3 regions of the Streptomyces sp. NPDC085946 genome follow, and region 1 is predicted to be linked to each of the others. Evidence: riboswitches for the same ligand, from Rfam matches in the RefSeq annotation. Region 1 holds a riboswitch; each other region holds the start of a gene.
The links. Region 1 has a riboswitch for cyclic di-AMP ahead of ACIF8T_RS13915 (transglycosylase family protein). Riboswitches for the same ligand answer to the same signal wherever they lie in the genome.
Positions count from the first base shown of each region.

Region 2: it holds a riboswitch for cyclic di-AMP, as region 1 does, so the genes downstream of both, ACIF8T_RS20580 (peptidoglycan DD-metalloendopeptidase family protein) here and ACIF8T_RS13915 (transglycosylase family protein) in region 1, are expected to answer to the same signal.
Region 3: it holds a riboswitch for cyclic di-AMP, as region 1 does, so the genes downstream of both, ACIF8T_RS12020 (C40 family peptidase) here and ACIF8T_RS13915 (transglycosylase family protein) in region 1, are expected to answer to the same signal.

Region 1 covers NZ_JBITSF010000005.1:362,855-372,250, forward strand. The annotation lists gene ACIF8T_RS13880 (N-6 DNA methylase) at 1-672, shown strand, start outside; gene ACIF8T_RS13885 (hypothetical protein) at 1,069-1,713, shown strand; gene ACIF8T_RS13890 (protein kinase) at 1,752-3,239, shown strand; gene ACIF8T_RS13895 (SurA N-terminal domain-containing protein) at 3,398-4,045, shown strand; gene ACIF8T_RS13900 (nucleoside triphosphate pyrophosphohydrolase) at 4,212-5,219, shown strand; gene ACIF8T_RS13905 (cytochrome P450) at 5,216-6,520, shown strand; gene ACIF8T_RS13910 (transglycosylase family protein) at 6,667-7,704, shown strand; cyclic di-AMP (ydaO/yuaA leader) riboswitch at 7,898-8,066, shown strand; gene ACIF8T_RS13915 (transglycosylase family protein) at 8,071-8,799, shown strand; gene eno (phosphopyruvate hydratase) at 9,051-9,396, shown strand, end outside.
Region 2 covers NZ_JBITSF010000010.1:6,480-15,875, forward strand. The annotation lists gene ACIF8T_RS20580 (peptidoglycan DD-metalloendopeptidase family protein) at 84-1,058, opposite strand; cyclic di-AMP (ydaO/yuaA leader) riboswitch at 1,063-1,223, opposite strand; gene ACIF8T_RS20585 (alpha-galactosidase) at 1,532-3,616, opposite strand; gene ACIF8T_RS20590 (tyrosine-protein phosphatase) at 3,788-4,585, shown strand; gene ACIF8T_RS20595 (DUF6126 family protein) at 4,539-4,748, opposite strand; gene ACIF8T_RS20600 (helix-turn-helix domain-containing protein) at 4,715-5,356, opposite strand; gene ACIF8T_RS20605 (aspartate aminotransferase family protein) at 5,434-6,840, opposite strand; partial or broken gene ACIF8T_RS20610 (1-deoxy-D-xylulose-5-phosphate synthase N-terminal domain-containing protein) at 7,074-7,376, opposite strand; partial or broken gene ACIF8T_RS20615 (flavodoxin-dependent (E)-4-hydroxy-3-methylbut-2-enyl-diphosphate synthase) at 7,441-8,187, opposite strand; gene hpnH (adenosyl-hopene transferase HpnH) at 8,192-9,214, opposite strand; gene ACIF8T_RS20625 (1-hydroxy-2-methyl-2-butenyl 4-diphosphate reductase) at 9,220-9,396, opposite strand, start outside.
Region 3 covers NZ_JBITSF010000004.1:428,150-437,402, reverse strand. The annotation lists gene bioD (dethiobiotin synthase) at 268-984, opposite strand; gene ACIF8T_RS12050 (adenosylmethionine--8-amino-7-oxononanoate transaminase) at 986-2,266, opposite strand; gene bioB (biotin synthase BioB) at 2,259-3,482, opposite strand; gene ACIF8T_RS12040 (8-amino-7-oxononanoate synthase) at 3,629-4,756, shown strand; gene ACIF8T_RS12035 (DUF397 domain-containing protein) at 4,867-5,091, opposite strand; gene ACIF8T_RS12030 (helix-turn-helix domain-containing protein) at 5,101-5,961, opposite strand; gene ACIF8T_RS12025 (ATP-binding protein) at 6,175-6,633, shown strand; gene ACIF8T_RS12020 (C40 family peptidase) at 7,299-7,772, opposite strand; cyclic di-AMP (ydaO/yuaA leader) riboswitch at 7,776-7,982, opposite strand; gene ACIF8T_RS12015 (hypothetical protein) at 8,317-8,601, opposite strand; gene ACIF8T_RS12010 (ATP-dependent Clp protease proteolytic subunit) at 8,630-9,232, opposite strand.

The DNA of each region.
Region 1 (9,396 bases):
GCGGCGGCCGACGGCGCCGGGCGGCTCACGGAGGTGCGCGACCGCCTCGGCGAGACCCTGCGGCTGGCCTCCGGCCTCACCCCGCCGCCCGCGCGGACCACGCCCACCGTGCCGCGCTGGCCGCTGACCACGGTCGGCGAACTCGCGCGCGGGGGCGCGCTGGTGATGCGCACGGGCGGACACGGCGGCCACGCGCGGGTGCCCGTCCTCACCGACCACGACGTCCTGGCCGGAAGCCCTCCTTCCGGGACGCTGCCGGAGAGCGACGAGGAGGCCGTGCTCACCGCGCCGGGCGACGTCGTCGTCCCGGTGCTCGGCGGCGGTTCGGTGGCGCGGGTGATCGACGAGGCGACCGCCGGAGCCGCCCTGGGGCGCAACCTCGTCCTGCTGCGCCCCGACCCCGCGGCGCTGGACCCCTGGTTCCTCGCCGGGTTCCTGCGCGGCACCGCCAACCACCGCCGGGCCAGCAGCTACGCGTCCACCGCCACCCGCCTCGACGTGCGCCGGCTCCAGGTGCCCCGCCTGCCGCTGGACGAACAGCGGCGCTACGGGGCCCGTTTCCGCTCGCTGGACGAGTTCGAGCGGGCGCTGCACCACGCGAGCCGCCTCGGGGAGCACCTCGTGCGCGGGATGTACGACGGCCTCACCGACGGCACGGTCGCCCCCGACTGAGACCGGGTCACCCACGGCCACCCCGGACAGGAACCGGACCACACCGCCCGGCCACCCCGGGCCGCACCGCCCGGCCACCCCGGACCACCCGCCCGGCCACCCCGGGCCACCCCGTGCCGCACCCGCCTCCCCGGCCCCGCGGGCGGCCCGGAAGATCCCCTTCCGGCCACCCGCGGCCACCTGCGGCATCTCCCGACGTGATCAGCACGACAACGGTTCGGTACAACCCGGGACCGGTTGTCCGTGTCGGCCTATACGCTCGGAGTCCCAACCGAGCACCGTCACCGACCCGTCCGCCCCTTTCCACCCCGATCACCCGCTCTCACCCCCCTCTCGCACGTCCGTCCCCATCCTTGTACGTCCGTCCCCATCGGCTACACCGGTCCAGGAGCAGTCATGTACGGCCACGGCGCGGCGCCGCCCACCCGCAGCGCGGCAGCGGTCATCACCCTGCGGGTGCTGATCGCCGCCGCCGGAATCCTCTCGTGCGGTGTGCTGGCCTGCGTTCCGCTGTTCCGGATCGCGTTCCTGCGCGGCCGCGCCTGGGACTGGGTGGGCGCCTGGCTGAGCATGCCGTTGTCCATCACCTGCTTCGTCGTGGTGGGCGCGCTGCCGCAGGAGGACGTCCGGACGGACATCGCCCTGGCCGTGGTCCTGCTGCTCGGCATGGCCAGCAGCACCTACTTCCTGGTCGTGGACGTCCGGTCGCAGGACCGGCCGCGGCAGTTCGGCGGCTACGCGGGCCCCCACGCCCCGACCGTGCACGGCCCGTACGGCTATCCGCAGTCCGGCTCGCCGTACGCGCCCACGCCCGTCCCGGGCCCGCCGCAGGCGCACCCGCACGCCACGCCGGCGCCCCGGCCGCCGCTGCCGCAGACCCCGCTGCCCCAGCCCCCGGCACCGCAGCCCGCGCCGCCCCAGCGCCCGGCGCCCGCCCGCATCGACCAGGTCCGCGCCGAGCTCGACGAGTTGAGCGACTACCTGCGCCGCGGCGAGGGCGGCCAGGACGGCCCCCACGGCGGCGGCGAGGGCGGACGGTGAGCGTGGCGGCGGGCCGGGTCGTCGCGGGCCGGTACGAACTGTCCACGCTCATCGGGCAGGGCGGCATGGGCCAGGTGTGGACGGCCTACGACAAGCGGCTCGACCGGCGGGTGGCGGTGAAGCTGCTGCGCCCCGACAAGGTGGCCGGCCAGGAGGCCGACGAGCTGCGCCGCCGCTTCGTGCGCGAGTGCCGGGTGACCGCGCAGGTCGACCACCCCGGCCTGGTCACGGTGCACGACGCGGGCAGCGAGGGCGAGGAGCTGTTCCTCGTCATGCAGTACGTCGACGGGGCCGACCTGTCCGACCACCTCGCCGAGCACACCCCGTACCCCTGGCAGTGGGCGGTCGCGGTCGCCGCGCAGCTGTGCGCCGTGCTGAGCGCGGTGCACGCCGTGCCGATCGTGCACCGCGACCTCAAGCCGCGCAACGTGATGGTGAAGCAGGACGGCGCGGTCACCGTCCTCGACCTCGGCGTCGCGTCCGTCATGGACAGCGACACCACCCGCCTCACGCACACCGGTTCGCCGATCGGCTCGCCCGCCTACATGGCCCCGGAGCAGGCAATGGGCGGCGCGGTCGGCCCGTACACGGACCTGTACGCGCTCGGCGTCCTGATGCACGAACTCCTCAGCGGGGACGTGCCGTTCGCGGGCTCGACCGCGCTCGGGGTGCTGCACCGGCACCTGTACGAGCCGCCGCTGCCGGTGCGCCGCATCCGCCCCGAGGTGCCCGAGGCCCTGGAGGCCCTCGTCCTGCGCCTGCTCGCCAAGGACCCGCAGCACCGGCCCGCCTCCGCGCAGGAGGTGTACGAGCACCTGGAGCTGCTGCTGCCCGCGCGCGGGACGCCCACCGGGGCGCCGCTCGACCCCACCCGCCCCTTCCTGCGTCCGCACGCCCCCTGGCCCGACCGCGCGCGCACGCCCGCGCCGCAGCCCGCGCCGGCCGTCCCCGCGGACGGGAAGGCCGACGTCGCCGCCGCCGTCGACGAGGTCAAGCGCCTGCTCGGGCAGGGCCGCATCACCCAGGCCGTCGACATCCTCGGCGCGATCCTGCCCGTCGCCGCCGAGCAGCACGGCGAGCGCTCCCCGGTGGTGCGCACCCTGCGCAAGCAGTACGCGGCCACGCTCCTGGACGACGGGCAGTACCGGCGCGCGCTGCCCGAACTGCGCCGCCTCGCCGACGAGCGGGCCGCCGAGGCCGGCCGGGCCGACCCGCAGTCCCTGCGCTTCCGCTACGAGGCCGCCCAGTGCCTGGAGCAGCTCGGTGAACCGGCGGCGGCGCTCGCCGAGTACCGGGCACTGCTGCCGTACTACGAGAACCAGTACGTCGCCGCCGGCGACCCCGAGCTCGCCCACGACGTGCGCCGCCGCATCGGCCACCTCCTCCTCGCGCTCGGCGACCGCGCCGCCGCCCACGACATGCTGGTCCGCCTCCTGCACGACGTGGAGCGCACCCAGGGCCCCGCGCACCCCCTGGCCGCGGAGGTCCGGCGGACGCTCCAGTGGCTGGTGCAGGTGCGCGGCTGACCCCTCCGCGCGCCGGGCCGCGAGGCGCGGGCGGCGCGGCGGTGCCGGAAGTCGTCGCGAATCGTTGGTCGAATGGGTTGGCCAGAGCCCGGCCGCTGCCTACCATCGATCACCGCAAGACTTTGTGCACCGTCGCACAATCTCCTCGGGAGGTTTCCTTGCACCGCCGCCGTCGCACCGCGCTCCTGCTCACCGCCGTGATCGCCGCCGCGGCGCCCGTCCTCACCGCCTGCGGGAACGACGCGCATCCCGGCGCGGCGGCCGTCGTCGGCGGTCAGCGGATCACCGTCTCCCAGCTGGAGGACCGGGTCGAGGAGGTGCGCACCGCGCAGCGCGAGGCCGTGGACGGGGACGCCCAGTACCGGCAGGTCATCGCCAGGACCGGCAGCCTCACCCGCGACACCCTGCACACCATGGTCCTCGACCGGGTGCTGCACCGCGCCGCCGAGGACGCGGGCGTCACGGTGACCCGCAAGGAGGTCCAGCGGATGCGCTCCGGGCTGGAGGAGCAGGCCGGCGGCGCCGAGGCGCTGGAGACGGCCTGGCTCCAGCAGTACGGCATCCCGCCCCTGCGGCTGGAGGAGAACCTCCGCCTCCAGCTGGAGGCCCAGAAGCTCGCCGAGAAGCTCGGCACCGACACCAGCCGGCCGGACTTCTGGAAGGCCCTGTCCGACGCGTCCGGCAAGCTGGACATCGACCTCAACCCGCGCTACGGCAGCTGGGACGTGGAGAAGAGCAGCCGCGTCGACGGCAGGACCCCGTGGCTCCGCGAGGTCACGGCGGGCCGGGCGGACCAGCCGGCGTAGGGCGGCCCGCCCGCCGGCTCCCTGCCCGGACCGCTCGGCCCTCCGCGCGGACGACCTCCTTCCCCGGACGCCCGTTTCGGCCCGTCGCCCGTGGACGCCCCCCGGCGCACCCTCACCCCTGTGGACGACTCGCCTCCCCGTCCGCCCCGTGGGTTAGCGTCGGACCGTGAACGCTTCGAGTCCCGACACCGCCCCCGGCCGCATCGTCCTGCTCACCACCAGCCACCGTGTCGCCCCCGGTCTGCTGTCCTGGCCCGCCTGGCAGGCCCTGCACGCGGCCGACCGGGTGCTGTGCGCGGACGGCGCGCACCCGCAGCTGCCGTACCTGCGGGAGGCGGGGATAACCGTCGACGCGGCGTCCCCGACCGCCGAGGAACTGGTGGACGCCTGCGCGGGCGGGCGCACGGTGGTCGTCGTGGCGACCGGTGAGGGCGAGCCCGCCCTCACCGACGGCCTGGCGCGCCTCGCGGGCTCCGGCCGGGTCCGCATGCCCGACCTGGAGCTGCTGCCCGCCTCCTACGACCTGCCCGGCGCCCGCCTCCTCGACCTCGTGCAGGTCATGGACCGCATCCGCGCCGAGTGCCCCTGGTCGTCGCGGCAGACCCACCAGGGCCTGGCGAAGTACGGCATCGAGGAGGCGTACGAGCTCGTCGAGGCGATCGAGGAGGGCGACCGCGACGAGCTGCGCGAGGAGCTCGGCGACGTGCTCCTCCAGGTCGTCTTCCACGCCCGGATCGCCGAGGAGCACCCCGACGCGCCCTTCTCCGTCGACGACGTGGCCGGCGGCATCGTCGCCAAGCTCATCCACCGCCACCCGCACGTCTTCGGCGACGAGACGGCGACCACCCCCGAGGAGGTCAAGGCGCACTGGCTGCGCACCAAGGCGGTGGAGAAGCGGCGCACCTCCGTCACCGAGGGCATCCCCCTCGGCCAGCCCGGCCTGGCCCTCGCGGCCAAGCTGGCCTCCCGGGTGCGCACCGCGGGCCTGGACGTCCCCCTGCCGCGGGTGGAGGGCGTCGGCTACGAGCTGCTGGAGCTGGCGGTGCGGGCCGAGGCGGAGGGGGTGGACCCGGAGGCGGCGCTGCGGGCGGCGGCACGGGCGTACCGGGACGCGGTGCGCAGCGCGGAGGGCACGGCCGGCGGAGACTCCCGCCCCGATACCGTCGAGGAGTGACCGACCAGCCTCAGCCCTCCCGCACCACCCCCGCCGCCCCCGAGCTCTTCACCTGGGAGTTCGCGACCGACCCCTACCCCGCCTACGCCTGGCTCCGCGAGCACGCGCCCGTGCACCGCACACGCCTGCCCAGCGGGGTCGAGGCCTGGCTGGTCACCCGGTACGCCGACGCCAGGCAGGCCCTCGCCGACCCCCGCCTGTCCAAGAACCCGGCGCACCACGACGAGCCCGCGCACGCCAAGGGCAAGACCGGCATCCCCGGTGAGCGCAAGGCCGAGTTGATGACCCACCTGCTCAACATCGACCCGCCCGACCACACCCGCCTGCGCCGGCTCGTCTCCAAGGCGTTCACGCCCCGCCGGGTCGCCGAGTTCGCGCCCCGCGTGCAGGAGCTCACCGACGGGCTCATCGACCGGTTCGCCGCCGAGGGCTCAGCCGACCTCATCCACGACTTCGCCTTCCCGCTGCCGATCTACGCCATCTGCGACCTGCTCGGCGTCCCGCGCGAGGACCAGGACGACTTCCGGGACTGGGCGGGCATGATGATCCGGCACGGCGGCGGACCGCGGGGCGGCGTCGCGCGGTCGGTGAAGAAGATGCGCGGCTACCTCGCCGACCTCATCCACCGCAAGCGCGAGGCCCTGCCGTCCCGGCCCGCCCCCGGCGAGGACCTCATCTCCGGCCTCATCCGCGCCTCCGACCACGGCGAGCACCTCACCGAGAACGAGGCCGCAGCGATGGCCTTCATCCTGCTGTTCGCCGGTTTCGAGACGACGGTGAACCTGATCGGCAACGGCACCTACGCCCTGCTCACCCACCCCGGCCAGCGCGCCCGGCTCCAGCGCTCCCTCGCCGCCGGCGAACGCGGCCTGCTGGAGACCGGCGTCGAGGAACTCCTGCGCTACGACGGGCCGGTGGAGCTCGCCACCTGGCGGTTCGCCACCCGGCCGCTCACCCTCGGCGGGCAGGACATCGCACCCGGCGACCCCGTCCTCGTCGTCCTGGCCGCCGCGGACCGCGACCCGGAGCGGTTCGCCGACCCCGACGTGCTCGACCTCGGCCGCCGCGACAACCAGCACCTCGGCTACGGCCACGGCATCCACTACTGCCTGGGCGCCCCGCTCGCCCGCCTGGAGGGCCAGACCGCGCTCGCCACGCTGCTCACCCGCCTCCCGGACCTGCGCCTGGCGGCGGATCCGGCCGACCTGCGGTGGCGCGGCGGACTCATCATGCGCGGGCTGCGCACCCTGCCCGTGGCGTTCACGCCGGTGGGACAACCATCACCACCTGCACGAACGTGACACATCCTCAACTTCGTGATCTTCACGTGATCTGTGCGGCATGAACTTGTGACAAGTGATCGTCTGCCGATACGTTCACCCATCAGCGCGCGGCACCCAGCACCACACGCCGCGCCGGTCCCTGCTGCCATGCGAAAGGTCTCCGTATGCTCTCCGGGAACGGTCGTCACCGTCGCCCCCGCCAGGCTCCGGCTCTCCTCGTCGCGGCCGGAGTGACCGGCTCCGCCATCGCCATCCCGCTCCTGGGGGCCGGCGGCGCCAGCGCCGCCGACGGCACCACCTGGGACCGGGTCGCGGAGTGCGAGTCCGGCGGCGCCTGGAGCCAGAACAACGGCAACGGCTACTACGGCGGACTGCAGGTGACCCAGGAGGACTGGGAGAACCACGGCGGTCTCGACTACGCCCCGAGCGCGGACCAGGCCAGCCGCTCCCAGCAGATAGCCGTCGCCGAGAGAATCCTCGCCGACCAGGGGGTCGGCGCCTGGCGCACCTGCGGACTGCTCGCCGGCCTGGAGAAGGACTCGGCCTCGGTCGAGGTCGACACCGGGGTGGCGAAGGACGCGACCGGTACTTCTGGTTCGCCCAGTTCGTCCGGTCTGACCGATTCCTCCAAGTCCTCGGCTTCCCCGGATCCGGCCGAATCCACCGAGGGCGCGGATTCCTCCGGTTCCGCCGGGGCCTCCACCGCTTCTCCCTCGGCGTCCGCCTCCCCGTCGGTGTCGCCGTCATCTGACGATGTGTCGGACAAGAAGGGCAAAACGTCCAAGTCGGACGCTTCGCGTGACGACGTGGCGGAATCCGGGAGTCCGTCCGCGGCCGCGCCGGAGGGCGACGCGCCGGCCAAGTCCGTCCAGGGCGACGGCTCTTCCGCGCCGGCCGACACCGCGACGACGGGCACCGGCCGGCACCGCGGCCCCAGCGCCGAGGAGAGCGCACAGGAGGCCCGTACGGCCGAGGCGGCGGGGCGGCACGCCTCGCGCGACGACGGTGCCGCGCGCGGCGGGGTGAACGGCTCCTACACCGTGCGCGCCGGCGACAGCCTCTGGTCCATCGCCGACTCCCTTGACTACGACGGCGGATGGAACGCGCTCTACGCCGGGAACGAGCAGGTCGTGGGGGCCGACCCGGACCTCATCCAGCCCGGTCAGGCGCTCGAGGTCGAGACCGGAGCGGACGAAAAGTAGTAATCGGACAGCGGGAGTTGGCGCCACGATTCGCACTGAATGTCCCATATAAGTGCGGTGAGAGATAGATCTCAGAAGCCCTGATCGTCTTTGAAATTCCGCGGATCGCGTGTCTACGGTCGAGACCGCTCGCCATCGCGGGCCCCGGCCGCCGCAACGCCGAATCCTGCCAGCGGCTGCCCGGGAACAGTCGTCGCGTCAAGCGCCGTGGGCAGGAGCGGGGGACCCAAGGTAGGTGCCAGGCCCAGCACTTGAGGCTGAGTCCGGCTAGGGGTGAAGCCGCGTCCCGTGAGGGGCGCGGCCGGGCAACTCAACCGGCCCGAACCCGACAGCTCACCTCGCAGGCGTCGGTGAGGGGATCCATCCATGCTGTTTTCCGGCAAGCACCGTCGTTCGTCCAAGGCCACCCGTGCCATCGCCATGGCGGGTGTCGCCGGCGCGGCCGTCGCCGCCCCGCTGATGGCGGCCGGCAACGCCTCCGCCGCCACCACCGCCGAGTGGGACGCCGTCGCCCAGTGCGAGTCCGGCGGCAACTGGTCCATCAACACCGGCAACGGCTACTACGGCGGCCTGCAGTTCTCCGCGTCCACCTGGGCCGCCTACGGCGGCACCCAGTACGCCGCCACGGCCGACCAGGCCAGCAAGGCGCAGCAGATCACGATCGCCGAGAAGGTGCTCGCGGGCCAGGGCAAGGGCGCCTGGCCGGTCTGCGGCAAGAACCTGTCGGGCGCCGCCTACGACGGCGGTTCCGCCGCCGGCACCACCGACAGCTCCGCCGGCACCGAGAGCTCTGGCAGCTCCGACAGCTCCGCCGGCACCACCGAGACGCGCGAGGCCGAGCAGCAGCCGGCCTCCCGCTCCGCCGAGCGCCCGGCGGCCCAGCCGCAGCAGGGCGACAAGACCGTCACCACCCCGACCGGCGAGAAGGTCAAGAAGGGCGACGGCGAGTACAAGGTCGTCAAGGGCGACACCCTCAGCTCCATCGCCGCCGACCGGAACGTCGCGGGCGGCTGGGCGAAGCTGTTCGAGCTGAACGAGGACATCGTCGCGGACGCCGACCTCATCTACCCGGGTCAGCAGCTGCACCTCAAGTAAGAGGCAGCGGCTTCCCGCCCAGCTCCCCGCCCCGGTGCGTGTTCCCCCGTACGCGCCGGGGCGGGGCCGTGCGCGGCGCCGGGTGACGCGAGGGACGGACGGCATCTTTTGTTCCGTACGAAAACAATTTACGCTCTGTTCTGTCCAACAGATGGGTGACCGGCTGGCCGATTACCCGGAGCCCGTTAGGCTCGTCTCGCAGAGCCATCGCGGCCCTGCTCACCCGCGTCACATCCAAGAAGGAGATGCTCGTGCCGTCCATCGACGTCGTCGTAGCCCGGGAAATCCTGGACTCCCGAGGCAACCCCACGGTCGAGGTCGAGGTCGGCCTCGACGACGGCAGCACGGGTCGTGCCGCCGTCCCGTCCGGCGCCTCCACGGGCGCCTTCGAGGCCATCGAGCTCCGCGACGGCGACTCGAACCGCTACCTGGGCAAGGGTGTGGAGAAGGCCGTCCTCGCGGTCATCGAGCAGATCGGCCCGGAGCTCGTCGGCTACGACGCCACCGAGCAGCGCCTGATCGACCAGGCCATGTTCGACCTGGACGCCACCGACAACAAGGGCTCGCTCGGCGCCAACGCCATCCTCGGCGTCTCGC
Region 2 (9,396 bases), on a different contig from region 1:
CGGGGCCGGCCGACACGCCGGAGGCCGGACCCGGGGAACCGGGTCCGGCCTCCGACGGCGTGTCAGGCGGGCGGTCGTGCGGGTCAGCCGATGCTGACGCCGTGCGCGTTCAGGTAGGCGACCGGGTCCACGTCCGAGCCGTAGTCCGGCGTGGTGCGGATCTCGAAGTGCAGGTGCGGTCCGGTCGAGTTGCCGGTCGAGCCGGAGAGGCCGACCTGCTGTCCGGCGGTCACGGCCTGGCCGGCCGAGACGGACAGCGAGGACAGGTGGGCGTACTGGGCGTAGTAGCCGTCGGCGAGCTTGATGACGACCTGGTTGCCGTACGCGCCGGCCCAGCCCGCGGAGACGACCGTGCCCGCGCCGACGGCCTTGAGGGAGGTGCCGGTGGGGACGGAGAAGTCGACGCCGGTGTGGTAGCCGCTGGACCACATGCTGCCGGCCACCTTGTAGGCGGTGCCGACGCCGCCGGAGACCGGGGCGGCGTAACCGCCGGCGGTGCCCGCGGACTCGGCGGCGTCGCTCGCGGTGGTGGTCTGCTCGGCGGAGGACTGCTCGGCCGGCTTGTCCGCGGACTGCTCGGAGGAGGACTTCGCCGGGGCGAAGGACTTGGCCGGGACCGAGGGCTTGGCCGCGGAGGACTTGGCCGCCGAGGACTTGGCCGCGGAGGACGGCTTGGTGGCGCCGGCCGCCTTCTCGCCGATGGACAGCTCCAGGCCCGGGTGGATCAGCGACGGGTCGGCGCCGACGGCCTCGCGGTTGTCGGCGTACAGCTGCTTCCAGCCGCCGTCGACGTCCTGCTCGTCGGCGATCCTCGCGAGGTAGTCGCCGGCCTTCACCGTGTAGGTGCGGACGTCGTCGGCCTTCTCGCCGGCAGCCTTCTTCCCGGCGGCCTGGACGGACTGGACGGCCTTCTCCGGGGCGGACTGCGGGGTGGCGGCGTGGGCACCGGTGGCGCCCAGCAGCGGCAGGGCGAGTGCGGCGCCGCCGGTTCCGGCGACGGCGATGGAACGGGTGAAGCGCAGGGTCTTCGGACGGCGGTGCTTACCCTTCGCGGGCATGGCGATTTCCTCTCCGGCGCCTACGAGGTGAGCTGTCGGGTGCGGACTGGAGATGCCCGGCCGCGCCGAGGCGCGGCTTAACCCCAAGCCGTTCCGGGAACCGGAACAGGCGTCGTACCTGTGGGTCCCCCGCTCCTGCCGTACACGGGTCAGTGTGTGCGGGCTCCGGGCGGCGGCAGGATTAGGCGTCCGTCCGGATCGGTGGCGAACGTAAGCGAACAGGACGCGCGGGGACAAGCGTGCGGTTGTCCGCACCTGCGCGTTCCAGGGATTCCTGTGGACGTCCGTGGTGACGGTGCGTGGATCAATGATCTTCCGTTTTCCTCAAACGGCCAGGAAAAAGGCATGAATTACGTGAGCATGGCGACAACGGATCGTCACGGATATGACGCTGCTCACCAGCCGGCGGCCATCTCCCCCGCTTCCGGGGCACGTTAGAGCGAAACTCCTTATTCGGACAGTTCGCCCATTCGCTACGAATCGAGGCGCCGCAGCCGGACCACGGCGGCGTCGAGGTCCCCGCGCAGCCCGGTCCGCAGCCCGTGGTGCAGGAGCACCGCACCTCGATGGATTTCGCCCGTTTCGCGGCATTCGTAGGAGGCGGCCGGGTCGAGGCCCCGCAGCCTGAGCGCGGCGGCGGGCTCCCCGTAGTGCTGTGCCTGGAGCCAGGCGAGGACGACGGTCTCGTCGCCGAGGACGTACTGCACGGCGCTCAGGCCGCCCGTCGGCGGGCGCAGCCGGTACAGGTCGCCGCGCTGCACCACGGGCCGGATCTCCTTGTAGAGCGCCACCCACTCCCGCGCCTCGGCGAGCTCCTCCGCGCTCCAGCGGGTCAGGTCCCCGCCGAGGCCCAGCACCCCGGCCATGGCGCTGACGAACCGGAACCGCAGCGAGCTCACCCGCCCGTTGAGCATGGCGTTCGGGCTGTCGGTGACCCAGGCGGCCATGACCCGCGCGGGATGGACCTGGCTGAAGCCGTGCTGGACGGCGAGCCGGTCGAGCGGATCGGTGTTGTCCGAGGTCCACACCTGGTCCGTGCGGCTCAGCACCCCGAGGTCGATCCGGCCGCCGCCGCCCGAACAGGACTCGAAGGCGACGCCCGGGTGGGCCGCCCGCAGCCGGTCCAGCAGGGCGTACAGGGCGTGCACGTGGTCGGTCCACAGCCGCTGCGGATACGGCTCCCCGGGCCAGCCGGCGTCGGTGAAGCAGCGGTTGAAGTCCCACTTGACGTAGTCGATCGGGGCGCCGGCCAGCAGCTCGTCGAGCCGCTGCCAGAGATGCTCACGGACGTCCTCGCGGGCCAGGTTGAGCACCAGCTGGTTGCGGAACTCCGTGCGCGTGCGCCCCGGCTGGAACTGCACCCAGTCCGGGTGCGCGCGGTAGAGGTCGCTGTCCGGGTTGACCATCTCCGGCTCGACCCAGATGCCGAACTGCATCCCGAGCGCGTGCACGTGGTCGGCGAGCGGCTTCAGACCGCGGGGGAACCGGTCGGGGTTGGGCGCCCAGTCCCCGAGCCCGGCCCGGTCGCCGGTGCGGGCCCCGAACCAACCGTCGTCGACGACGAACAGCTCCACGCCCAGCGCGGCGGCCCGCTTGGCGAGCGCCCGCTGCCGCTCCTCGGAGATGTCGAACCCGGTGGCCTCCCAGGAGTTGAACAGCACCGGCCGGTCCCGGTCCGCGTCCGGGACGACGTACGTCCGCTGGTAGGCGTGCCAGGCGCGGCTGGCACCGCCGAAGCCGCCGTCGCTCCACAGCCCCGCGAAGACCGGGGTGGTGTACGACTCCCCCGCCGCCAGCATCAGCAGGCCGGAGTCGTCGTGACCCGCGCCGCCGGTGATCTGCACGCGCGCGTCCGGGAGCTGGGCCACGCACAGGCGCCAGGAGCCGGACCAGGCCAGGGCGCAGCCGTAGACCTCGCCGTGCTCCTCGGTGGCGTCGGTGTCCAGGGCGACCCAGGGCAGGTGCTGGTGGCCGGTGTGGCCGCGGCGGCTGCCGAGGACCTTCTCGCCGTAGGTGAGGTCCGAGCGCACCAGGCGGGACTCCGCGGCCCAGCGGCCGTGCAGCTGGGACAGCCGCCAGCCCTCGCGGTCGGGCAGCGTCCAGACGGCGGAGTCGGCGCGCAGCACCTCGACCGCCGGCCCGTCGTTGGCGAGGTGGGCCCACCGCTCCACCACGTCGCCGCGCATCCGGTAGTGCAGGGTGACGGCCAGGCCGCCGTCGCGGAAGCGGAGCCGTAACTCGCCGTCCCCGGCCGTTTCGTGCCCGGCGTAGGTCCACTGCGTGCCGCGCCGCCCGTCCGCGGCCCTGCGGACGGACAGGGCCGGGCGGACGAACCGGGGGCCGCCCTCGACCGGGTACTCCTCGCGTCCGTCGAGGGGGGACTCGAAGGGCCAGTAATCCGGCAGCGGACGGACCGCGAGGGCCTCGGCGTCGGCGAGCGCGATCCGCGGCCCCCAGTGCAGGTGCACCAGCTCGTCGCGGTCGGTCAGGTGGAGGGCGTAACCGCTGGCCGGCCCGGACAGCAGCCACGTGCGCCCGTCTTCGGAGATCTCCGGCATCAGACCCTCACAGCGTCGAACAGCAACGGCCGATCACGTCCATGATCGGGGTGGCCGGGCCCGCGGGGCAACGCCTGTGGACGACCCGATCGGCCCCGGCGGCCATGCCGTATCTTCGAGTGGTGCCCGTCGACGAGCCGCGCCGGCGGGGCGACGTGGGAGGGAGCCCCCGTGACGCAGCAGGTCCCGTCGACCGAGCCCGAGCTGGCCGGAGTGCGCAACTTCCGCGACGTGGGCGGGCTCCCGACCGTGGACGGCCGACGGGTGCGGCACGGCGTGCTGTTCCGCAGCGGTCACCTCGCGCACGCGACCGCCGAGGACGCGGTCTTCCTCTCCTCGCTGGGCCTGCACACGGTCTTCGACTTCCGCAACGCCGCCGACCAGAAGCTGGAGGGGCCGGACGTCGAGCTGCCGGGCGTGCGGAACGTGAACCTGCCGTTGTCCGACCCCGCCGACGGCGCCGAGTTCTGGCGGATGGTCCGCGACGGCGACATCGACCAGCTCCGCGAGATCCTCGCGGACGGCAAGGCCGCGGACCGGATGATCGCCTCGTACCGCACGATCGTGAAGGAACGCACCGCCGAGCACTCCCGGGTGCTGCACGCGCTCGCCGAGGACAGCGTCCCCGCCCTGATGCACTGCGCGGCCGGCAAGGACCGCGCGGGCCTGTCCGTCGCGGTGACGCTGCTCGCCCTCGGCGTCGAGCGCGACGCGATCCTCGACGACTACCTGAAGTCGAACGCCAAGCACCGCCGCTACAAGGTGCACCGCAGCAGCTCCTCCGCCTCGGCGTACTCCCCCGAGGTCATGGAGCTGCTCAGCCCGCTGTTCGACGCGCGCGCCGAGTACCTGGCGGCGGCCTTCGAGACCATCGAGGAGACCTGGGGCGGCGTCGACGCCTACCTGGAGAAGGGCCTCGGGGTCACCCCTGAGGTCCGGGAGCGGCTGCGCGAGCGCCTGCTGGACTGAGGCCGCGGCGGGGCCGCTGCGCGCCCACTCCGGACAGCAGGTGGACGAAGGCGGCGAAGACGTGCCCCACCGCGATGTGGATGATCGACCGCGCCCACAGGGCGCGGGGGTACCGCTCCTCCACGCCGCTCAGGGCGCGTCTCCGGGGGCCTGCCCCAGGCACAGGGCGGCCGTGGGGCTCTGCAGCAGGGTGTGGACGAACAGGAGCTCGACTCCGTCGGGGTCCTGGGCGGCGATGCGGTGCGGGGTGAGCGAGTCGAAGTGCGCGCTGTCGCCCGGGGCGAGCCGGTGCGTGGCGTCCCCCAGGCACAGCCGCAGCCGCCCCTTGAGCACGTACAGCCACTCCTCGCCGGGGTGGACGCGCACGATGTCGCCCTGGGAGCCGTGGGGGACGTGGACCCGCAGGGCCTGCATCCCGCGTCCGGGCGCTCCGGCCGGATAGTACGTCCAGCCGCCGGCGGCGGTCGGCTCCATGTCGGCCGCGCGGATGACGGCGTCCCGGCCGGCGGCCGTCTCGCCGAGCAGCTCCGCGACGGTCGTACCGTAGATACGGGCGAGCGCGAGCAGCATCGGCAGCGAGGGCTGGCGCTGTCCGGTCTCCAGCCGGGAGAGGTGGGCGGGCGACAGCCCGGCGGCGCGGGCCGCGGCCTCCAGGGTGAGGGAGGACCGGCGGCGCAGGGCGCGCAGCTGCGGCGCGACGGCGGGCAGGGCGTCGGCCGCCCCGGCCGCCGGATCGGGCGCGGCGGAGTGCCCGGTCTCGGAGGAGCTCATGCCTCCATTCAGCCGAAATCTTGCCTCTGTGGCAAATTTTTTGCCTCAGAGGCAAAAACCTCGGCCGTGCCCGGTGGTCAGCGGTGGGCGACCGCCTGCTTGACCAGTGTCTTGCCGAAGTCCCACACCAGCCCGCCGTCGTGCGCGTCGTCCATCACGGCGGTGAAGGCCTCGACGAACCGGTCCACCTCCCGCTCGCCGATGATCAGCGGCGGGATCAGCTTGATCACCTCCATGTGGTCGCCGGAGACCTGCGTGAGGATCCGGTGCCGCTGGAGCAGCGGGACGACGACCATCTGCGCGAACAGCCCCTTGCGGGCGGCCTGGAGCATGGCCCAGCGGCCGCGCAGCTTCAGCGACGCGGGCCGCCCGAACTCGATGCCGATCATCAGGCCCCGGCCGCGGACGTCGGCGAGCAGCTCGTAGCGGTCGACGAGCGCGGTGAGCCGGGACTTCAGCAGCTCACCGGTGGCGCGGGCGTTCGCCACGACCTGCTCGTCCTCCATGACCGACAGCACGGCCAGGCCCGCCGCCATGGCCTGCGCGTTGGAGCCGAAGCTCGCCGAGTGCACCAGCACCCGGTCCATCGACGAGTAGACCTTCTTGAAGATCCGGTCCCGGCCGATCGTGGCGCCGACCGGCACGTAGCCGCCGGAGAGCGCCTTGGCCACGCACACCAGGTCCGGTTCGACGCCGTCCTCGTGCTGGTAGGCGTAGAAGTCGCCGGTCCGGCCGAGGCCGGTCTGCACCTCGTCGGCGATGAGCAGTGCCTTGTGGCGGCGCAGCAGGTCCTGCGCGGCGCGCAGATAGCCGGGCGGCGCCTCGTGCACGCCCTTGCCCTGGATCGGCTCGACGATCAGCGCGGCGACGTCCCCCTTCTTCAGCTCCCGTTCCAGCGCGTCGAGGTCGCCGAGGGGGACGGGCGTGTCGGGCAGCAGCGGGGCGAAGCCGTCGCGGAAGGCGGGCTCGCCGTTGACGGACAGGGCGCCGGTGGTCAGGCCGTGGAAGGCGTGCGCGCAGTACAGGACGCGGGGCTTGCCGGTGGCGTACCGGGCGAACTTCAGGGCGCCCTCGACGGCCTCGGTGCCGCTGTTGCCGAAGAACACCCGGTCCAGGTGCGGGCTGTGCGCGAGCAGCTTCTCGGCCAGCAGTCCGGGCAGCGGCTGGCAGTCGAACCGGGTGAGGTCGGCGAGGGAGGCGTCGAGGACGTCGTGCAGGGCCTTGCGGACGACGGGGTGGTGGCGCCCGAGCCCCATCACCCCGAATCCGGCGAGCATGTCGAGGTACTCGTTGCCCTCCGCGTCCCAGAACAGGGCGCCCTCGGCCCGTTCGTAGACCTTGTCGAAGCCGAGGGTGTGGAGCATGCGCGGGAGTTGGTGGTTGAGGTACCGGGCGTGCAGGTCGTAGCGTTCGCCGCCACGCTCGGCCAGGAGCCTGCCGAGGTCGAACTCCCCGGTTCCGGCTGCGGATTCAGCGGTGGTCATCCGTGCGTCTCCTTGGACTGCTCTTCCTCGACGGCCGGGCGCGCGCCGATCCGTCCGGCGGTCTCGACAGGGGTGAGGCCGGTGCCGGCGAGCGCTTCGGCGCGCCCGGCGTGCGCGAGGGACCGCCCGGGGATGCCGAACCGCCGGACCGGCATGTCGGCGTCGGCGTCGCCGAGCGCGAGCGCCACCGCCGGCACCGGCGGGCCGGCGGACCGCTTCGGGAAGCGGACGAGGGCCGGCGCGTCGCCCACGGCGACCGTCCCGCGCAGCCCGGAGAATCCCTGACGGTTCGCCAGCAACTTGTGCACGTAACTCTGGTGGCCGGTGTCGCACAGGATGCGGTCGGCCGGCGACTCGAAGACCCGGTGCGGGGCGACGGCGAGTTCCACCGCGCCCGGGCCGGGTCCGAGGCGGCCGCCGGTCCCGGCGGCCGCGTGCACCAGGAACTCCCTCGTCCCGGCGGGCGGTTCGCCGAGTTCCGCCTCGGGCAGCGCCTTCGGGTCACGCGGTCGCCGGACGCTCTCCGGGATCGTCACGCCCGGGCCCCCTCTCGGTCCGTGCCTCGCTCGGACCCACCGTCACCACGGGTGTCCCCGCGCCGGCCGGGGCGCCGGGGGCCACGCCGTCCTTCTCCATCTGCTCGGCCAGTTTCACGGCCTCCTCGATGAGCGTCTCCACGATCCTGGACTCGGGGACGGTCTTGATGACCTGGCCCTTGACGAAGATCTGGCCCTTGCCGTTGCCGGAGGCGACGCCGAGGTCGGCCTCGCGGGCCTCGCCGGGGCCGTTGACGACGCAGCCCATCACGGCGACGCGCAGCGGCACCTCCATGCCGGTCAGGCCGGCGGTGACCTCTTCGGCGAGCTCGTGGACGTCGGCCTGGGCGCGGCCGCAGGACGGGCAGGAGACGATCTCCAGGCCGCGCCGGCGCGGGTTCAGCGACTCCAGGATCTGGATGCCGACCTCGTCGTCGAACTGCTTGATGTCGCCGGGGTCGACACGGACGGCCGCGCAGCCCGCCTCGATCGCGGCGAAGACGTACTTCGGCTGGAAGCGGATGTCGGCGATCACCGGGATCCGCGCCTTCCTCGCGATGACCGCGAGCGCGTCGGCGTCGTCCTGCGCGGGGCAGGCCACCTGCACGATCTGGCAGCCCGACGCGGTCGGTTCCGCGATCTGCTGGAGCGTGGCACCGATGCCGGACGTACGGGTGGTGGTCATCGACCGCACCGAGACGGGGGCGTCCCCGCCGACCGCCACGGACCCGACCCGCATCTGCCGCGAGGGGCGCCGCGGGGCGACCGGCCGGGCCGGCACCTCGCAGACGCCCAGGGGCACGGGGGTCACCGCGCTACCCCTTGCTTCCCGCGACGGTCTCGCGCATGGCCCGCAGGGACTCCTTCAGGGAGCCCATGGTGGCCAGGACGGCGGTGGGCTCGTAGCCGCAGTGCGCCATGCAGTTGGCGCAGCGCGGGTCCTTGCCCCGGCCGTACTTCTCCCAGTCGGTCTCCTCGACCAGCTCCCGGTACGTCGGCACGTACCCGTCGCTCATCAGGTAGCAGGGGCGCTGCCAGCCGAAGAGGGAGTAGTTCGGGATGGCCCAGGCGGTGCACGGGAAGTCGGCCCGGCCCTCCAGGAAGTCGAGGAACAGCGGGGAGTGGTTGAGCCGCCAGCGGCGCCGGTTGCCGCCCGCGAAGGCCTTCCTGAACAGTTCGCGGGTCTGCTCCACGCCCAGGAAGTGCTCCTGGTCGGGGGCCTTCTCGTAGGCGTAGGCGGGCGAGATCATCATCTCGTCGACCTTCAGGTCGTCGTTGAGGTAGTTCAGCACCTCGATGACCGTCTGCGGGGTGTCGGTGTTGAAGAAGGTCGAGTTGGTGGTGACCCGGAAGCCGCGCCGCTTGGCCTCCTCGATGGCCGCCACGGCCTCGTCGAACACGCCTTCCTTGGCCACAGACTCGTCGTGCCGTTCGCGCAGCCCGTCGATGTGCACGGCGAAGGCGAAGTAGGGCGACGGCGTGAACCTGTCCATCTTCTTGCGCAGCAGCACGGCGTTGGTGCACAGGAAGACGTACTTCCGCCTGGCCACCAACTGCCGGACGATCTCGTCGATCTGGGGGTGCATCAGCGGTTCGCCGCCGGCGATGGAGACCATCGGCGCACCGCACTCCAGCACCGCGCCCACGGCCTGCGCGACCGGCATGCGCTGCTTGAGCACACCCGCCGGGTGCTGGATCTTCCCGCAGCCCTCGCACTTGAGGTTGCAGGCGTACAGCGGTTCCAGTTCGACGATGAGCGGAAACTTCTCCCGCCCGCGCACCTTCTGTTCGGCCAGATAGGTAGCGACCTTGAGGGACTGGCGCAGCGGCATGGCCATCGGGCTCACCTCCGGGGGAGCAGCAGAGAACGGTGCCATTCGAAGAATGCGGGCAGGACGGACCGGAGAACACGGAAAGCCGATATTCCACCGCGCACCGTGCCGATCCGGACGAGTTCGTGTTCTGGAGCGTCCACGACCACCCGGACGGCCGCAACCGCGCGCCCGCCGGTGCGCACGGC
Region 3 (9,253 bases), on a different contig from region 1:
GACTGCGCGCGGCTGGGAGCGCGCGGCGGCCCGGCGCGGGCCGGGCTCGGCCGTGAGCACGCCACGGGACCGCCCGTCCCGCATGCGTCGGCGGTACGTCGGCCGTACCTCACATGCCGCCCGCAGCCGGGACTCCCGGCGGCAACCGCCCGTCCGGTACGCGCCGGCCGCACCGCGCACCCCTCATGAGGCGGAACCTCCGGCCGCACCGCGCGTCCCGTGAGCGACCGCGCCTGGCGCCCCTGCGCCTCAGGGCACTTCCTGGCTTCAGGGCGCCTCCCGCCTCCGGAACGCCTCGACGTCCCACGTGCCGTCCAGGCGCGGCGCCAGCCAGTGCGGAGCCGCCGCGCGGAAGTCGGCGGGTGTGCGGGCCGCCGCCCCGGCGGGCACCGCGCCGAGCAGGGGAGCCGCGGCCACGTCCGGCAGGTCCGCCAGGTTGCAGCGCGAGGCGAGGTCCGGTGCCGCGGGCCAGCTGCCGATGACGATCCCCGCCGGCTCGATGCCCCGGCCGCGCAGCTCACGGGCCGTGAGCTCGGTGGTGTTCAGCGTGCCGAGACCCGCCGACACCACGACCAGGACCGGCGCCGACAGCAGCGCGGCCGCGTCCGCCAGCGTCCCGCCCGCCGCGTCGAACCGGACGAGCAGTCCGCCCGCCCCCTCCACCAGCACCAGGTCGTGCTCGGTGGCCAGCTTGGCGGCGGCCTCCGCGACCTCGTGCGGGTGCACCGGGGCGCGGCCGGCCCGGCGGGCCGCCGTGGCCGGTGCCAACGGCTCGGGGTACCGCGCGAGTTCGGCCGTGGTGACGGCTCCCGCGAGCCGTGCCACCTCGGCGGCGTCCCCGGCCTCGCCGGGCGCCACGCCCGTCTGCGCGGCCTTCAGCACGGCCACCGACCGGCCGGCCGCCAGCGCCGTCGCGGCGACGGCGGCCGTGACGACCGTCTTGCCGACCTCCGTGCCCGTGCCCGTGATCACCAGTACCGGCATGTCATCCCTCCCGTGCGGCCGCGCACACCGCGCGCGCGATCCGCGCCACGTCCGCGTCACCCGTGACGTACGGCGGCATCGTGTAGACCAGGTCGCGGAACGGCCGCAGCCACACGCCCTCGCGCACCGCCGCCTCGGTGGCCGCCCGCATGTCCACGGGGTGGTCGAGCTGCACCACCCCGATGGCGCCGAGCACCCGCACGTCCGCCACACCGGGCAGCTCCGCGGCGGGTGCCAGCCCGTCCCGCAGGCCCGCCTCGATCCGCTTGACCTCCGCGAGCCAGTCCTGGCCGAGCAGCAGCCCGATCGAGGCGCAGGCCACGGCCGCCGCCAGCGGGTTGCCCATGAAGGTCGGGCCGTGCGCGAGCACCGGCACCTCGCCCCGCGAGATGCCGTCGGCCACCCGCGGCGTGCACAGCGTGGCGGCCATGGTGAGGTAGCCGCCGGTCAGCGCCTTGCCCACGCACATCACGTCCGGCGTCACCGCCGCGTGCTCCGCCGCGAACAGCGCGCCCGTGCGCCCGAAACCGGTCGCGATCTCGTCGAACACCAGCAGCACGTCGTGCGCGTCGCAGGCCTCGCGCAGCACGCGCAGATACACGGGGGAGTGGAACCGCATCCCGCCCGCGCCCTGCACCACCGGCTCGACGATCACCGCCGCCAGCTCGTCGGCGTGCCGCGCGACCAGCTCGCGCAGGTGGTCGGCGTACGCCTCCTCGTACCCGGCGGGCGGCGGGTCGGCGAACACCTGCCGCGGGAGCACCCCGCTCCACAGCTCGTGCATCCCGCCCTGCGGGTCGCACACCGACATCGGCTGCCAGGTGTCGCCGTGGTAGCCGCCCCGCCAGGTCATCAGCCGCTGCTTGCCCGGACGGCCCAGCGAACGCCAGTACTGCAGGCACATCTTGACCGCGACCTCGACCGACACCGACCCGGAGTCGGCGAGGAACACGTGCTCCAGGCCGTCCGGCGTCAGGTCCACCAGCAGCTTCGCGAGCCGCACGGCGGGCTCGTGGGTGAGCCCGCCGAACATCACGTGGCTCATCCGCCCCGCCTGCTCGCGCAGCGCCTCGTTCAGCACCGGGTGGTTGTAGCCGTGGATCGCCGACCACCAGGACGACATGCCGTCCACCAGCTCGCCCGACCCGTCGGCCGGCCGCAGCCGCACCCCGCTCGCCGACTCCACGACGAGCGGTTCCTGACGGCCGGGCATGGGGCCGTACGGATGCCACACGTGCCGGCGGTCGAGCTCCAGCAGCTCCGGCACGCTCAGTTCAGGCATTGGGCGCGAGGTCCGTTCCGGCGCCCCGGCGGCGGACGGCGACCAGGTCGGTGCGGGGCTCGTCCACCCGGGGGACCGGAGCGGAACCACACACTCCGCCACCCTCGTGCGCACCGCACCCACCGCCCTCGTGCGCACCGCACCCGGCGGCGCCCTCGTGGGAGCCGCACCCGGCGGCGGGCTCGTGGGAGCCGCAGCCGCCCCCGGCCGCCGCCCGGTGCTCCGGCAGCGTCACCCGGTCGGTGCCCTCGACCTCGAACCCGGCGTCCGCGATCATCTCCAGGTCGGCCTTGCCGGCCTGGCCCTCGCTGGTCAGGTAGTCGCCGAGGAAGATCGAGTTGGCCAGGTGCAGCGCGAGCGGCTGCATGCTGCGCAGGTGGACCTCGCGGCCGCCCGCGATGCGCACCTCGACGTCCGGGCAGACGAACCGCACCATCGCCAGGATCCGCAGGCAGCGCTGCGGGGTCAGGTTCCACTCCTTGGCGAGCGGCGTGCCCTCGAACGGGATCAGGAAGTTGACCGGGACCGAGTCGGGGTCCAGCTCGCGCAGCGCGAACACCACGTCGACCAGGTCCTCGTCGCTCTCGCCCATGCCCGCGATCAGACCCGAGCACGCGGACAGGCCCGCCGCGTGCGCCTTGTTCACCGTGTCCACCCGGTCGGCGTAGGTGTGCGTGGTGGTGATCTCCCCGTACGTCCCCTCGGACGTGTTGAGGTTGTGGTTGTAGGCGTCCGCGCCCGCCTCGCGCAGCCGCTCCGCCTGGCCGTCGGAGAGCAGCCCGAGGCAGGCGCACACCTCGACGCCCTCGTTCTGCTCCTTGATGGTCCGGATGGTGTCGGAGACCCGGGCCACGTCGCGGTCGGTCGGGCCCCGGCCGCTGGCCACCAGGCACACCCGCTTGGCCCCGCCGGCCACCCCGGCAGCCGCGGCCCGCGAGGCCTCGTCGGGCTTGAGCCAGGTGTACTTGAGGATGTCCGCCTTGGAGCCGAGCCGCTGGGAGCAGTAGGAGCAGTCCTCGGGACACAGGCCGGACTTGAGGTTGACGAGGTAGTTGAGTTTCACCCGTCGGCCGAACCAGTGGCGGCGCACCTTGCCGGCCGCGGCCACCACGTCGAGCAGGTCGTCGTCGGAAGTCGCGAGGACGGCGAGCGCCTCCGCGCGGGTCGGCGTCTCGCGCCGAAGCCCCTTGTCCACCAGCGTGTTCAGCAGGTCCATGGGAGCAGATCCTGTCCTACGGAGCCGCCCCGGGCCAAGGAGACTTTGCACAACGCCAACACTTCCGTGTGTGGGTATTGCCACATCCTGGGCGGAGGACCGGACCGCTAATGTCTGTGCACTGCCTACAAAAGCCCGGAGGACCCATGGCGTTCGGCTGGATCGACGAGCAGGCGGAACTGCGCCGCCGCGCGGGCCTCGTACGGACCCTGCGCCCGCGCCCGGCGGACTCGCCGCTCCTGGACCTCGCGAGCAACGACTACCTGGGGCTGGCCCGCCATCCGGAGGTCACCGAGGGCGCCGCGCGGGCCGCGCGGACCTGGGGCGGCGGCGCGACCGGCTCCCGGCTCGTCACCGGCACGACCGAACTGCACGGCGACCTTGAACGCGAACTGGCCGCCTTCTGCGGCTTCGAGGCGGCGCTGGTCTTCTCCTCCGGCTACGCCGCCAACCTCGCGGCGGTCACCGCCCTGGCCCCGCACGGCTCGCTGATCGTCTCCGACGCGGGCAACCACGCCTCGCTCATCGACGGCTGCCGGCTGGCCCGCGGCACCACCCAGGTGGCGGCGCACGCCGACCCGGACGCCGTGCGCAAGGCGCTCCGGACCCACGAGGGCGCCGCGATCGCCGTGTCCGACACGGTCTTCTCGGTCGACGGCGACGCGGCCCCGCTCGCCGCCCTGGCCGAGGCGTGCCGGGAGCACGGCGCGGGACTGGTGGTCGACGACGCCCACGGACTGGGCGTGCTCGGCGCCGGCGGCCGCGGCGCCCCGCACGCGGCGGGGCTCGCGGGCGCCGACGACGTCGTCGCGACGGTCACGCTGTCCAAGTCGCTCGGCAGCCAGGGCGGAGCCGTCCTCGGCCCCGCCCGGGTCGTCGACCACCTGGTCAACGCGGCCCGTACGTTCATCTTCGACACGGGTCTCGCCCCCGCCGCGGCGGGAGCGGCCCTGGCGGCCCTGCGGTTGCTGCGCCGCGAGCCGGAGCGCGCGGCGCGTGCGCGCGAGGTGGCCGGGGAGTTGCACGCCCGTCTGACGGCCGCGGGTCTGGACGCGGTGCGTCCGGACGCCGCGGTCGTCTCGGTGCGCGCCCCCTCCCCGGAGGCGGCCGTGCGCTGGGCTGCGGAGTGCCGCGCGGCCGGGCTGGCCGTGGGCTGCTTCCGGCCTCCTTCCGTGCCCGACGGCATCTCCCGGCTGCGGCTGACCGCCCGTGCGGACCTCACCGGTGAGCAGATCGCCCACGCCGTCCGGGTGATCGGCGAGACGCGGCCGTGAGTCGGCGTGCACGGCCGTGTGCGTCGCGCGTCGGACGGGGGGACGGACGGCGGACGGGTGTCATGGTCGGCGGACGGTTCAGGTGGCCGGCGGACGGCACCGGTCGGTGATCACCGGAGCGCGGCCGTGAACCGCGTCCAGCTCCCGGGCGAGAAGAACAGCGCGGGCCCGGCCGGGTCCTTGGAGTCGCGCACGGCGAGCAGTCCGGCCCACGGACCCGGGCCTGGCCGGGCCGTCTCGACGCAGTTGTTCGCGCCGGTGCTGTAGCTGCTGCGCAGCCATCGCACGCCGTGCAGATCGGAGCTGGAGGGAAGGGGCCGAGGCAATGCGGGCATGGTGCCTCCTTACGCGCCGGCGGCAATCCCGGCGATGAAATCCAACGAGTCCTCGGGGGAAAGGGCGTGGACCTGAAGGGCGTCGAAGGCCTCCGTGTAGGCCTGGAGGTCTTCTTTCCGTTCGAGGTAGAGGCTACTCGTCAAGTGGTCGAGAACAACCACATCCAGATCAGAAGTGCTCGAAAATGAGAAAATAACGAAAGGGCCGGTGACGCCGATGTGCGCTCCGGCGGTGAACGGCAGCACCTGGAGCCGCACTTGAGGCAGCCGGGCCGCCTCGACCAGCCGGGTCAGCTGCCGGGACATGACCTCGGGGCCGCCGACCTCCCGGCGCAGCACGGCCTCGTCCAGGACGGCGCTCAGCCTCAGCGGCGGATCGGCGCGCAGCACGACCTGCCGGGCCAGCCGTACCTCCACCAGCGTGTCGAGCCGTTCCTCCGGCAGGTTCTCGACGGCGGCCCTGGTCACGGCCCTTGCGTACTCGGACGTCTGGAGCAGCCCCGGGACGACGGCGGTCTCCAGGGTGCGCATCGCGCCCGCCTGGGACTCCAGACTGATGAAGTCCCGGTAGGTCGGCGGCAGCACCCCGCGGTAGGCGTGCCACCAGTGGTGCCGCCCGCCGGTGTCCTCCGACCCCGCCAACACCAGCAGCAGCTCCCGGAGTTGGGTGTCACGCACCCCGTACGCGTCGAGCAGTAACCGCACGTCACCCGGTTTCACCCCACTCGTACCGGTCTCGATCCGGCTTACTTTCGACTGGTGCCAGCCCACCATCCGGGCCGCCTCACCGCTGGTGAGCCCCGCCGAGGTGCGCAGCGCGCGCAGTTCGGCGCCCAGTTTCCGGCGGCGCACCGCGGGACCGTGCTGCATGCACTCCTCCTTACTCCTTCCGTGCCGCCGCAATACGGTCTCGCGTCGCAGAGTTCACCGCATCGAGCGACAGATATATGCATATCCAGGTGGATCGCCGTCCTTCGCCCGTGTGGTGATGGCAGTCTGGCGACGAAGCACCAGTCCGGGACCGTACTCGAACCATCCGCTCCGTGTCGGACTGCGGTCCCGTGGGAAAGGGACGACGTCGCCATGGCAGACCACCTGGAAGCATCCGTCACTCTGCCGAGCGATCCCGCCTCGGTCTCCGCCGCGCGCGCCTACGTGGTGGGCACGCTGGCGGAGTGGGGGCTGCCGGAGGACGCGGAGGTGTCCGACAGCGTCCGGCTCATCGTCTCCGAACTCGCCACCAACGCCGTCCAGCACACCTTCGGACAGTCGCCGACCTTCACGGTGGACGTCCGGCTGGACCGGGACGAGCAGCTGCGGATCGGCGTCACCGACAGCCATCCGCGCTTCCCCCGGCGGCTGCCGGCGGCCGTCCAGCAGGACAACGGCCGCGGCCTGGTGATCATCCGCTGTCTGACCGCCGAGTGCGGCGGCAGACTCCGCATCCGCCCCACCCGGGAGGGCGGCAAGACCGTCTCCGTCGAACTGCCGTGGACCGTCCCGGCCCAGCCGGTACCGGCGGCGGTCCCGCAGGAACCGTAGGACGAGGGGTGGGCCGCCCGGGCGACCGGCCGGCGGCGACGGCCGGCGCGGCAGCGGGGTGACGCGCGGCGCCCGGCCGGGCCGGTGCTGCGGCGGCCGGTCGCCCGGGCGGCCGGGTCCGGGTGTGCCGGCCGGGGTACGGGCCCTGCGGCGGCCGCCGTCCCGCCGCCGACGCGAGCGGAGCCCGGGCCGTCGGCGACGGCGGGACGGCGGCCGAGGACCGTCGTCGCCACCGCGTGCCGGCCGGGGAGCCGGGCGGACGCCGCCGCCCCGCACCCCGCCGCCGGCGGCGGACCGACGGCTCCCGGGCCTCGGGGCGCGGCGGCGTGGCGCTCAGGCGTGACGGTTCGGGGCCGGTGCGGGCCGGCTCCGTCTCGGTGCCGGAGCCCGCGCGCCCCGGGGGAGCAGCCCTGACGGCCCGGCCCCGGCCCCCGCGGACCAGGAAGGCCTCCGTAGCGGCGGCGGCACCGCCGGCCCGGCCGGTCGCCACGTCCGCGAGCACGACCGGTGCGACCGACCCGCTGAAGGAGGACACCGGCACGACCGGACCGGGGCGGCGAGGTGCCGCGCCGGACCGCGGGGGAGCACGGGTGCCCGCTCGTGCCCGGATCCCGTTCTGGAGGGGGCGGCGGCGCGCCGGGCACGCGCCGCCGCCTCCGCAAGGCTTACTTCACCCGGCCGTACCACACGCTCTTCGTCCAGATCTTCTGCAGTCGCACGACGTCCCCGGTCTTGGGGGCGTGCCAGATCTTGCCCGAACCGGCGTAGATGCCGACGTGGTAGACGTTGCTCCCCGAGTGGAAGAACACCAGGTCGCCCGCCTTGCGGCTCGAGGCGGAGATGTGGCGCGTCTTGTTGTACTGCTGGGCAGCCGTGCGGGGCAGCTTCTTGCCCGCCTTCTTGAACGAGTACAGCGTCAGTCCCGAGCAGTCGAACCTGCTCGGACCCGTAGCCCCCCACTTGTAGGGCGACCCCTTCTTGGAGGCCGCGACCTGGAGTGCCTTGGTCGCCGGCGAGGCGGCTTCCGCCTCCGACGCGAAGCCGGGCGCCACGATCGAGCCGCCCACGGCGGCGATGGTCAGGGCCGAGGCCGTACCGGCCCGGGCCATGAGCGACGGGACACGATTGAGCGCAGTCATGCGCAACCCTTCGTCAGCCGCCTGTGAAGGATGACCTGTCGGATTCGGGCTGGCGAAGTTGCCCGGCCGCAAGCGAGCTTGCGGCTTCACCCCAAGGGCTGCTCGGAACTGGCGCTCCGGCGACCCGTCGTGCTTGGGTCCTCCACTCCTGCCGATCCACTCCTGTCGACCGGTCATCCGGGCGGCGGCAGGACTCGGCGTCCGCCCGGATCGCCCCGCCGCGGTGGCGGGGGCTTGTCGTCAGACAGGGATCTTCCTTCATGGATGTGCGAATATCCCAACGGAACCAGGGATTTGTGTTGTTACTCACCACTCACCCGTTCGGGTGGACACCCCTGCGTTCGGGTCACCGTCCCGGCACCCGAGGAGCCCCGGACCAGCGGCGGAATGTCCCATTCCGCCTGGCGGCCAGGCATGTTGCGCAAGCTCAGAGGGTCGAAAGCAGTAGCTGTAAATACCTCGGAAGGGGGTACGTCGTTCGGCCGGTTCGGCGTGGCGCGGGATGTCCGGCCGTCGAGGCGGCGCCCCGGCCGGTGGGGGAGCGTCAGGCGCCGGTCTCCGGAGGCACGGTGACCCGCGCGGTGCGCCGTTCGCCGTCCAGGACCCGCAGCGCCCGGGCCAGTGTCGCGGCGTGCACCTCGGTCTCGCCGCGCCGGTGCATCAGGGTGAGGGCGTCGCGCAGGGCGGTCGCCTTGCCGACGAGGGCCTGCGCCGCGCGCAGCCCGCGGTAGGTGTCGCCCGGCACGGCCGGGTTGATGCGCCCGAGCAGGTCCACGACGTCGAGGTAACGGTCGATCAACTCGGCCTCGGCGCTCGTCAGCGCGGGCATCGGCGGCTGGTCCGGCTGCACCGGCGGCTCACCTCCCGCCGGGCGCGGGACGCGCGCCCGCGCGGTCGGGGACGACCCGGGCGGCCGGCCCGCGGGCCGCCGCCTCCCGGGCGTCGAGGGCCTTCTCCCGCCCGGTGTCCGCGGTCCCCCGCTCCCGGGCGCGGTCCGTGTGCCGCGCGGGCATCTCCTGCGGGCACGCCCGCACGCGGCGCGCCTCCCCGGCCCGGTCGGCCGGGCCGGGCTGACGGAGCACCACGCCTGCGCCCGGCGGGACCGGCCGCTTGCCCGGCGTGCCCGCCGCCGGCGGCGCCGCGGCCGTCGCGCCTCCCCGGCCCGGGCGGACCGGCTCCGCGCCGCAGCCCACGGACCGGACCGTGTCGTACACGGCCGCCATCGCGTGGAACGAGCCGCCGGGGGAGGTGACGTACGGCGAGACGTCCCGGCCGGGGTCCGCGTGCGCGAGGTCGGGGAAACGGGCCGTCGCGTCGTGCGCCGCGGTCCCGCCGGGCCGCGTCCCGAGGAGGACGACGCGCTCCTGCGGCGGCTTCGCGTACGGATCCGCCGCCCGGTGTCCGGCGGCGGCGCCTTCGGTGGACTCCGGCAGGGCGTGACGGGTGGGCGGGCGGATCATGGCGGACCCCTCCTCGCGGCG